2 regions of the Gordonia sp. NPDC057258 genome follow, and region 2 is predicted to be linked to the other one. Evidence: riboswitches for the same ligand, from Rfam matches in the RefSeq annotation. Region 2 holds a riboswitch; the other holds the start of a gene.
What was found. Region 2 has a riboswitch for thiamine pyrophosphate ahead of ACFUEJ_RS03105 (TenA family protein). Riboswitches for the same ligand answer to the same signal wherever they lie in the genome.
Positions count from the first base shown of each region.

Region 1: another riboswitch for thiamine pyrophosphate. It lies ahead of thiC (phosphomethylpyrimidine synthase ThiC); the one in region 2 lies ahead of ACFUEJ_RS03105 (TenA family protein).

Region 1 covers NZ_JBHUXZ010000015.1:20,312-25,409, reverse strand. The annotation lists gene ACFUEJ_RS12765 ((2,3-dihydroxybenzoyl)adenylate synthase) at 69-1,739, shown strand; gene ACFUEJ_RS12760 (GNAT family N-acetyltransferase) at 1,906-2,253, opposite strand; TPP riboswitch at 2,473-2,562, shown strand; gene thiC (phosphomethylpyrimidine synthase ThiC) at 2,570-4,294, shown strand; gene thiD (bifunctional hydroxymethylpyrimidine kinase/phosphomethylpyrimidine kinase) at 4,294-5,098, shown strand, end outside.
Region 2 covers NZ_JBHUXZ010000002.1:222,066-227,163, forward strand. The annotation lists gene ACFUEJ_RS03095 (ABC transporter permease) at 1-451, opposite strand, end outside; gene ACFUEJ_RS03100 (ABC transporter substrate-binding protein) at 426-1,451, opposite strand; gene ACFUEJ_RS03105 (TenA family protein) at 1,448-2,158, opposite strand; TPP riboswitch at 2,146-2,241, opposite strand; tRNA gene ACFUEJ_RS03110 (tRNA-Tyr) at 2,397-2,477, shown strand; tRNA gene ACFUEJ_RS03115 (tRNA-Thr) at 2,595-2,667, shown strand; tRNA gene ACFUEJ_RS03120 (tRNA-Met) at 2,689-2,762, shown strand; gene rpmG (50S ribosomal protein L33) at 2,856-3,023, shown strand; gene ACFUEJ_RS03130 (fused (3R)-hydroxyacyl-ACP dehydratase subunits HadA/HadB) at 3,118-4,215, shown strand; gene ACFUEJ_RS03135 (ATP-binding cassette domain-containing protein) at 4,441-5,098, shown strand, end outside.

The DNA of each region.
Region 1 (5,098 bases), on a different contig from region 2:
GACAACCGGCCTCCCGCCCTGCATCGACCGGTAAGGTTACCCTATCCTGCCTGTGTTTCAATGAACTCATGCCGACGCATCTCGACGCCGCGACCGATCTGCTCGAAGGTTTCGCTCCCCACACCGACGCACAGGCACAGAAGTACCGCGACGCCGGCGTCTTCCTCGACCGCCCGTTGTTCGCCGGCCTCGATCTGGCCGCCGAGCGAACTCCCGACTCCCCTGCGCTGACCGACGCCTCCACCGACGGGCCGCGCACGCTCACCTATACCGAGTTCCGCGACGCCACCCTCCGTCGTGCCGCCGGTTTCGTCGCGGCCGGACTGCGGCCGACGCAACGGGTCGTGTTGCAGCTGAACAACTCCCTCGACTTCGCGGTCACCCTGTACGGCCTCCTACGCGCGGGTGTCGTTCCGGTGATGACGCTGCCCGCGCACCGGATCACCGAGATCGCCCATCTCGCAGCCGGTGCCGGCGCGGTCGCCTACATCGGTGAGGACGGCCGCCGGGGGTTCGACTACCGCGAGCTCGCGACCGAGCTGCAGTCACGGGTGCCCGACGTCGCGCAGGTCTTCATCTCCGGCGAACCTGGTCGATTCACACCGCTCCCCGACGCCGACCCCGCCTCGGTCGAGCTCCCGGCTGCCCCCGACGCCGGGCTACCCGCCCTGTTCCTCGTGTCGGGGGGCACCACCGGACTGCCGAAACTCATCGCGCGCACGCACGACGACTACGACCTCAACGCCCGGCTGTCCGCGGACGTCGCCGGCCTCACCGCCGACGACACCTACCTCGTCGCCCTGCCGGCCGCGCACAACTTTCCGCTGTGCTGCCCGGGAATCCTGGGCGTCTTCGGTGCGGGCGGCCACGTCGTCTTAGCCGACAACCCCAGTCCGGACAACACTTTCGACCTCATCGAGCGGCACCGCGTCACGGTGACCGCGCTCGTCCCCGCGCTCGCGCAACTCTGGTGCGCGGCGACCGAGTGGGAGCCGGCGGACATCAGCTCCCTGCGCCTGCTGCAGGTGGGCGGCGCCAAGCTGGCACAGTCCGACGCCGTCGCCCTCGACGCGGCCCTCGGCCCCGTCGTCCAGCAGGTCTTCGGCATGGCCGAGGGGCTGATCTGCTACACCCGGACCGACGACCCGCGTGACTTGGTGCACCAAGTGCAAGGGGCACCGATGTCGGAGCTCGACGAGGTGCGGGTCGTCGACGAGGGCGGAGCCGATGTCCCCGACGGGGAAGAAGGTGAACTGCTGGTGCGGGGGCCCTACACGATCCGCGGTTACTACCGCGCCACGGCGCACAACGAGAAGTCCTTCACGCCGGACGGCTTCTACCGGTCCGGGGACAAGGTCACCCGGCTGCCGTCGGGGCACCTGGCCGTGACCGGCCGCATCAAGGACACCATCGTGCGCGCCGGGGAGAACGTCGCCGCCGACGACGTCGAGGAGAACCTCCTCGCCCACGATTCGGTCCGGCAGGTCGCGGTGGTCGGGCTGCCCGACGACGCGCTCGGTGAGAAGATCTGTGCGGCAGTCGTGCTCTCGCACGAACACCCCCCGGCCCGACCACTCGAGCTGGCCGCGATCCGCACCTTCCTCGCCGACCGCGGACTCGCCTCCTTCAAACTGCCCGACGTGGTCCGCGTCGTGCGCACGCTCCCGGTCACCGCAGTAGGCAAGATCGACAAAAAGGTGCTCCGCGAGACACTGCTGTCGGAGCCGTCGGCAGGCTGAGCCGAGTCGGAGCCCGCTCCTCACACCGGCGCGAGGAGCGCGACCACCGCACCATAATCCCAAGGAAGCGCATAACCCCTGCTCCCTGAGGTGCGAGGAGCGATAGCGACGAGCCTCGAAGGGTCCGGCGAGGAATGTTCCGGAGCCGCCGAGGCTTACCTTCGGATCACACCGGCGCGAGGGTCACGATCCCGGGATGGCCGTCGAGATAGTGCTTGGTGAAGGTGCACACGGGCCGCAGGCGGGCGCCCTGCTCGCGGGTGTAGTGCACGACGGTGCGGGTGAGTCGCGTGGCGAGACCGTGTCCGCTGTATTCGTCGTAGAGCACGGTGTGCAGCACGGTGATAGTCGTCTGACCGTCGACCGTCTCGGTCGAGTAGCCGAGCACGCCGACCAGGTCGCCGGCGACCCAGAGTTCGAATCGGTCGCGGTCGGGATTGTGTACCACCTGCGAGATCTGTTGCAGGATGGACTTTGCCGACTGTGGTGGTCGCTGACGATGCTTGCGTAGCACCCGACCCTCCTCACCTCGTGATCGCGGACATCGGATCACCGGCGCGTACCTGCCACACGCGACAGCGCCACCCCTGTGATCCGGGTCACACGGTACCTTACGGAACCGTAACTGCCGACCCCGATCGTGTGATCGTCGCAAATCGATACGGTCTCGCGAACCCGGACGACCCGACCGGACGATGCGATGTAGGGTGGCGGACGCACGACAACTACACACCGCGGGGGCTCTCACGATGACCGAGGGCTGAGATGGCGACGGGCGGTCGCCGACCGCTCGAACCTGTCCGGGTAATGCCGGCGTAGGGAGACCAGCCATGGGCACACGTGTATCCACCACCCGCAACAGCAGCGCACCCGCCGATTCCGGGTTCCTGACCCTCGGCCCGATCGAGGGCAGCGCCAAGCACTACCTCACGGTCGGCGACCTGCGTGTGCCGCAGCGTCGAATCCAGCTCACCAACGGCGAACACCTCGACGTCTACGACACCTCCGGCCCCTACACCGATACGGCGGCGCACATCGACGTCGAGAAGGGCCTCACCCCCACCCGCGACAGCTGGCATCGGCCCGACCCGATCGACGGCGCGAGCACCCAGCTGGCCTGGGCGCGTGCCGGCATCATCACCGACGAGATGCGGTTCATCGCCGCCCGGGAGGGCGTCGACGCCGAACTGGTCCGGTCGGAGGTCGCCATCGGCCGCGCGGTCATCCCGGCCAACCACCGCCACCCCGAGTCCGAACCGATGATCATAGGCAAGAACTTCGCGGTGAAAGTCAATGCGAACATCGGTAATTCGGCGGTGCGCAGCTCGATCTCCGACGAGGTCGAGAAGATGGTGTGGGCCACCCGCTGGGGCGCCGACACGATCATGGATCTCTCGACCGGCGCCGACATCCACACCACCCGCGAGTGGATCATGCGTAACTCGCCGGTCCCCGTGGGGACGGTTCCGATCTACCAGGCGCTGGAGAAGGTCAACGGCGATCCCGCCTCGCTGACCTGGGAACTGTATCGCGACACCGTCATCGAGCAGGCGGAGCAGGGCGTCGATTATATGACCGTCCATGCCGGTGTCCTGCTGCGCTACGTTCCGCTGACCGCGAAGCGGGTGACGGGCATCGTCTCGCGCGGCGGTTCGATCATGGCGGCCTGGTGTCTCGCGCACCACCGGGAGTCGTTCCTGTACACGCACTTCGACGAGTTGTGCGAGATCTTCCGCCGCTACGACATCACGTTCTCCCTCGGCGACGGCTTGCGCCCCGGATCGATCGCCGACGCGAACGACGAGGCCCAGTTCGCCGAACTCCGCACTCTCGGCGAGCTGACCGCGATCGCCAAATCGCATGGTGTGCAGGTCATGATCGAAGGCCCCGGGCACGTCCCGATGCACAAGATCGCCGAGAACGTGCGCCTGGAGGAGGAGTTGTGCGAGGAGGCCCCCTTCTACACCCTGGGTCCGCTCGCCACCGACATCGCGCCGGCCTACGACCACATCACCTCGGCCATCGGCGCGGCGATGATCGCTCAGGCCGGCACCGCGATGCTGTGCTACGTGACTCCGAAAGAGCATCTAGGACTTCCGGACCGCGACGACGTCAAGGTCGGCGTGATCACGTACAAGATCGCGGCGCACTCGGCCGACCTGGCCAAAGGCCACCCGCGGGCACAGGAACGCGACGACGCACTGAGCAAGGCGCGCTTCGAGTTCCGCTGGACCGACCAGTTCAATCTCGCCCTCGACCCCGACACCGCGCGCGCATACCACGACGAGACGCTGCCCGCCGAGCCCGCGAAGACCGCCCACTTCTGCTCGATGTGCGGACCCAAGTTCTGCTCGATGCGGATCTCGGCGGACGTCCGCGCCTACGCCGAGGAGCACGGTCTCGTCACCGCGGACGACATCGACCGGACTATCGCCGAGGGCATGGCCGCGAAGTCGGCCGAGTTCGCCGAGGCCGGTAACCGCGTGTACCTCCCGCTCCAGATCGCCGAGGACGTCCGCGCGGGCATGGACAAGCAGACGACCGGCGGCGCCTGATGCGCACAGACGACGCACGACGACGCACAGTCGACGCGAATCAGCGCACGGTCGACGAACAGGCCTACACGGGACTCCCGCTGTCACCGCCCGGAACGGCCCCGGTACGGGTCCTGACCATCGCTGGTTCGGATTCCGGTGGTGGCGCGGGGATTCAGGCGGACATGCGTACGTTCGCCCTGCTCGGGGTGCACGGATGTGTCGCGGTCACCGCCGTGACGGTGCAGAACTCGCTGGGCGTCAGTGGGTTCGAGGAGATCTCACCGCAGACCGTGGCGGCGCAGATCGACTCCGTGTCCGGTGACATCGGTGTGGCCGCGGCGAAGACCGGGATGCTCGCGTCGGCGCCCATCATCGAGGCCATCGTCGAGCAGTGCCGCACGAGCGGTATCGGCCGGGACACATCCTTTCCGCTGGTGGTCGATCCGGTGTGCGCGTCGATGCACGGCAACCAGCTGCTCGCCGACTCGGCACTCGACACCCTGCGGCACAGCCTGTTTCCCCTCGCGACGGTGGTGACCCCGAACCTGGACGAGGTTCGCCTGATCACCGGCATCACGGTCACCGATGCCGCGTCGCAACGCGACGCGGCCAAGGCATTGCTCGATCTCGGGCCGCGCTGGGCGCTGGTCAAAGGCGGGCACCTGCGAGCCTCGGACCACTCCCCCGATCTGCTCTACGACGGCCACCAGTTCATCGAGCTCAGCCACGAACGCATCGACACCCCGCACGACCACGGCGCCGGCGACACCCTCGCCGCCGCGATCGCATGCGCGCTGGCACACGGGTACGACGTTCCCGAGG
Region 2 (5,098 bases):
CGGCGAATCCCTCGATCAGGCCGATCGCCACCGGAAAGAACGTGACCAGGGCGATGACCAGCACCTTCGGGAGTAGGCCGAAGCCGAACCAGATGATCATCAGCGGTGCGATCGCGATGATCGGCAGGGTCTGGGAGGCGACGAACAACGGCACGAACGCCCGTCGCAGCGCCGGCGAGAAGTCGACGACGATGGCCAGCAGCCAGGCCAGGACCATTGAGACCGTGAACCCGATCAGGGTCACCTGCAGCGTCGCCGCGGCGTGCACCCCGATCTCCGCGCGGTGCGACCAACCCTGCGCGACGACGCGCGACGGCGACGGCAGCACCTGCGGCCGGATCCCGCTGACGTCGACGTAGACCTGCCAGACCGCCACCAGGACGACCACCGCGACGAGCGCGGGCGCGATGCGACGCAGGCCGGTGCTACCGAGGGGTGTCGAGGTAGTCATTGGTGAAGTACGTCGACCAGTCCGGCTCGGTCGTGAGCGGCGCCCCGTCCGGGCCGGTCAGCAGACCACTGCGGTACAGGAACCCGGAGTTCCCGGCCCACTGTTCGAGCGTCTGTCGCCCGACCCGGCCGTCGGCGTCCTTCATGTACTGACCGGCGAGCATGCGCTGGCTCTCGAACACCAACTGCTCGTCGTTGAACGCACCGGGGTTGGCGGCGAGGAGGTCGCGGGCCGCCGCGTCCGGGTCGTCGGCCGCCGCCTGGTAACCGCGCTGCAGCGCCGTCACGAAGGCCGCCGCGCGGTCCGGGTTGTCCGCCAGCCAGTCCTCGTTGGCGTCGACGACGATCGCGTATGCCTCCGGGAATCCGAAGTCGGTGTAGTGGAAGTACCTCATCGGGGTTCCGCGATGCTCGGCCTCGATGCCCTCCCACGCGAGATAGGAGACGGTGAAGTCGGCCTGACCGGAGTAGACCGCCTCGTATGCCGAGGTTCCGAGGGTCACCGAGGTGAACTCGCCGGTGCCGCCGTCGTTTCGGATCACCTGCTCGAGGGTCTTCTCCTCGCCCGGGTCGCCGAAACCGGCGTATGTCTTCCCGTCGAGGTCCTTCGGGCTCGTGATGTCGCGGCGATCGGCGCGGACACCGATGCCGGTGGCCCACTTCTGCAGCGGCGCGAACACGGAGATGGTCTGCGCGCCCGATGCCCGCGAGAAGGTCGACGAGTTGTGGGTGCTGATCCCGAACTCGGCGTTGCCCGCGTCCACGATGGTGTCCACGGCGGTGTTGTTGTACGGCAGGATCTCGACGTCGAGTCCGGCCTCCTCGAACCAGCCGCGCTGCTGCGCCACGAACAAGCCCGTGTGGTTGGTGTTCGGGGACCAGTCGAGCGCGAATCGGATGCTGCCGTCCGAACCGGCGCCCGAACCGCACGCGGTGATCGCCGACGACGCGACGACCGCGGCGGCGAGCACGGTGAGGAGGCGGCGCGCGCGGGCGCTCATGCGGCGGGCCACGGTTGCGGGTTCAGCGCGGTGTCCCAGAACAGAAGCTCGAACCGGGTGGCGACGGTGAACGCCGTGGCCATCGCGGCCCGCTCCCGCTCGCCGGCGTGCGCCGCGGCCTCGTCCACGAGTTCCCTTGCCCGCGAGGCGGATTCCTGGAATTCCGGGGCGTCGTAGGTGGTCACCCACTGCGCGTAGGGGTGGTTCGGGTCGGCGGCGAGCACCTGGGCGGCACTCGCGGCCAGGGCCCGGCCGACTTCCGCGTAGATCCAGAAGCAGGGCAGGGCCGCGGCCGCGCCGACCGCATACGACTCGGTCGCGGCGACGGCCGTCAGGTAGGACACGTACCCCAGGCACGCCGGCGACGGCTCGGGTTCGCCCTCACGCGGCGGCAGTTGGCCGCCGTTGAGCAGGTCGCCGTGGAGCGCCGACTCGACGGTGGCCGCGGTGGCCGACGAGTTCGCCCAGAACCCCGCGGTCTGCGGGTCGGGGGACTTCGACGCCAGGATGGCGAGGGCCTTCGCGTACCCGGCGAGGTACAGCGAGTCCTGCTCCATGTAGGTGCGGAACACCTCGAGTGGCAGCGTCCCGTCGCCGAGCCGCCGCAGGAACTCGAGGTCGTCGATCGCCGTCCGCAACCCCTTCGTCTCCTCCCAGAGGTGGTCGGAGAATCGGCCGGAGACCGGCACGTGCGCATGCACAGACATGACATCCCTTCGTCAGCATTACCTGGACAGGTTCTCGGGTCTCATCTCAGCCCCCGCGTCGCGGAGCACCCCGTGTCAGAACGCAGCCACAGTAGCAGGAGTGGGGGTCGCGGTGGGACGCCTGTGCCACGACCATGTCCCGGCCTGTTGACCAGCCGGTTTGCGCGTTGATGCGGTGTTCGTTGTATTCTTCACGGCGTTGTTCGTACGGCCGTCACGGTGGCCGGAAGAGCGGCACGGCAGGTTGCCCGAGCGGCCAAAGGGAGCGGATTGTAAATCCGTCGCGCAAGCTACATAGGTTCGAATCCTATACCTGCCACGGCGTGGTCCAATCTCGCGAAACTGCTCTACAGACGGTCTCCGACCAGCGATTTGTCTAGCGCAGACGCGAGTGTGTAACCTCGTTAAGGCTCTCGGGCGCAACCGCCCGGGGCACGCCCCCTTAGCTCAGTCGGCAGAGCGTTTCCATGGTAAGGAAAAGGTCGACGGTTCGATTCCGTCAGGGGGCTCGCTGGACGAGAAGTCCGCGGGGCGGTGTAGCTCAGCTGGTTAGAGCGCACGACTCATAATCGTGAGGTCGAGGGATCGAGTCCCTCCACCGCTACACATCGGGTCCGACCGGAACCGAGCGCAAGGGTCGCAAGCCCTGAGGGAACTTCCGAACCCGACCACGTACCACCCGAAAGAAGGCAATCAAGTGGCCTCCTCAACAGATGTTCGCCCCAAGATCACCTTGGCCTGCGAGGTGTGCAAGCACCGTAACTACATCACGAAGAAGAACCGCCGCAACGATCCCGATCGCCTCGAGATCAAGAAGTTCTGCCCGAACTGCGGCAAGCATCAGGGGCACAAGGAATCGCGCTGACGCCGTCGTCGGCCGTTTCGAAGTACCACCAGCAACGGGCTGCCTCTCGATGAGGCAGCCCGTCTTGCTGTGTCGGCCGAAGGAGTAGAGCTCAATGTCACAGGTAAGCGGAGCCGAGATCCAGGATCGTCCGGACGAGGCGTCGAGCGGTGGTGCGAAGCCGACCCCCGACGAGATCGCCGCCCACACGCAGAGCCTCGTCGGCTTCCACTACACGGTCGACGACTATTACGAGATCGGCCGCGAGGAGATCCGTAAGCACGCGATGGCGGTGCAGGATGCGCACCCGACCCACTGGAGCGAGGAGGGCGCCCGGGCCTTCGGCCACGACCGCCTGATCGCCGCGCCCACCTACGTGTCGGTGCTCGGGATCATCGCCCAGCGCAAGCTCTTCGAAGACGTCGTCACCGGCTACGACATGTGGCAGATCATGCAGACCGACCAGCGGCTGGTCTACCACCAGCCGATGAAGGTCGGGGACCGCCTGATCTGCGACGTCTCGCTCGAGTCGTTCCGGCATGTGAGCAGTCCCGAGATGATCGACCTGATGGTCACCAAGAACGTCATCTGGAACCAGCACGACGAGCCGGTCATGACCACGTGGACCTCCCTGGCGGCGCGTCCCGGTATGGACGTCGACCCCGAACTCGAGGCGTCCCTCGACCACGTGATGATCAAGGTCGACGCCATCGGCGAGTCCGGGCACACCGTCGAGCCGAAGGCGGGTCGCTACGACCTCCCCGACCCGACGCAGTCGCCGGGCGCCTTCGGTGCCGTCGACTTCGACACGCTCACGGTGGGTCAGGAACTCACGCCCAAGCGGTACCTGCTGACGCGCGGCAATCTCGCGAACTATGCGGGCGTGGCCGGCGACCCCAACCCGATCCACTTCTCCGACCACGTCGTGAACGCGGCCGGCATGGACGACGTCGTCGCGCACGGCATGCAGACGATGGGGCTCGGCGCGAGCTTCGTCTCCGAGTTCATCGGCGACCCGGCGGCCTTCTGCGAGTACAACGTGCGCTTCACCAGCCCGGTGTACGTCCCGGCCGACGACAGCGCGGCCGTCGACTTCACCGGCAAGGTGAAGTCGCTCGATCCCGCAACTCGTCGCGGGACCATCGCGATCACCGCCAAGCAGGGTGACCGCCGGATCTTCGGACGCGCGCAGGCCGTCATCCAATTCAATTGATCGAGAGTGATCGTCGCTGCTAGGGTCGCCACCCATGTACTCCGGCATCGCCTCGTTGAAGCTCTGGACTCGTCGCTGACGGCGACGAGTTCCCTGTGAGTTCCCACCTGTAGTTCTCGTACGCCGTCCCGGTCCAAACGCCGGACGGCTGTGTCGTGCTGTCCGGCTCCCGACCCGATGAGAAGCCACGTCTCTCATCGGCTACCGAAGAGCTGAGAACTCACCATGTCTGCTGAACGCAGTACCCACATATCCGAAGGTCGACTCCCGGCGGGTTCGGCCGCCCACGTCCGTGCCGAGGCCGTTAGCGTCGTACGAGGCCCGCGCACGGTCCTCCGCGACGTCGATGTGACCGTCTCCGCGGGGTCGAGGCTTGCGGTGGTCGGCGAGAACGGTCGCGGCAAGACCACCTTGCTCCACGTCCTGGCCGGCGCCGTGATCCCGGACGGCGGGACCGTCACCCGCGCCGGCACGGTCGCGGTGGTCGAGCAGGACCTGCCGACGGGCGACGCGCGCACGGTCGGGGACCTGATCTCCGACGCTGTCGGGGACTCGCTCGCAGCACTGGCCGAACTCGACGCCGCTACCGATGCGCTGGCCGAGGGAGCGCCGGGTGCCGACGACGGTTATGCCGCCGCCCTCGAGTCGGTCACCCGGCTCGATGCGTGGGACGCCGAACGTCGCATCGACATCGCGCTCGCCGGCATGGCGGCATGCACCGACCGGGACCGCCCCTTGTCGACTCTGTCGGTGGGGCAGCGGTACCGCGTGCGGCTGGCGGTGGTGCTGGGCGGCGGCACCGACCTGCTGCTGTTGGACGAGCCGACCAACCACCTCGACGCCGAGTCGATGGCCTTTCTGTCCCGCAGGCTGCGGTCGCACC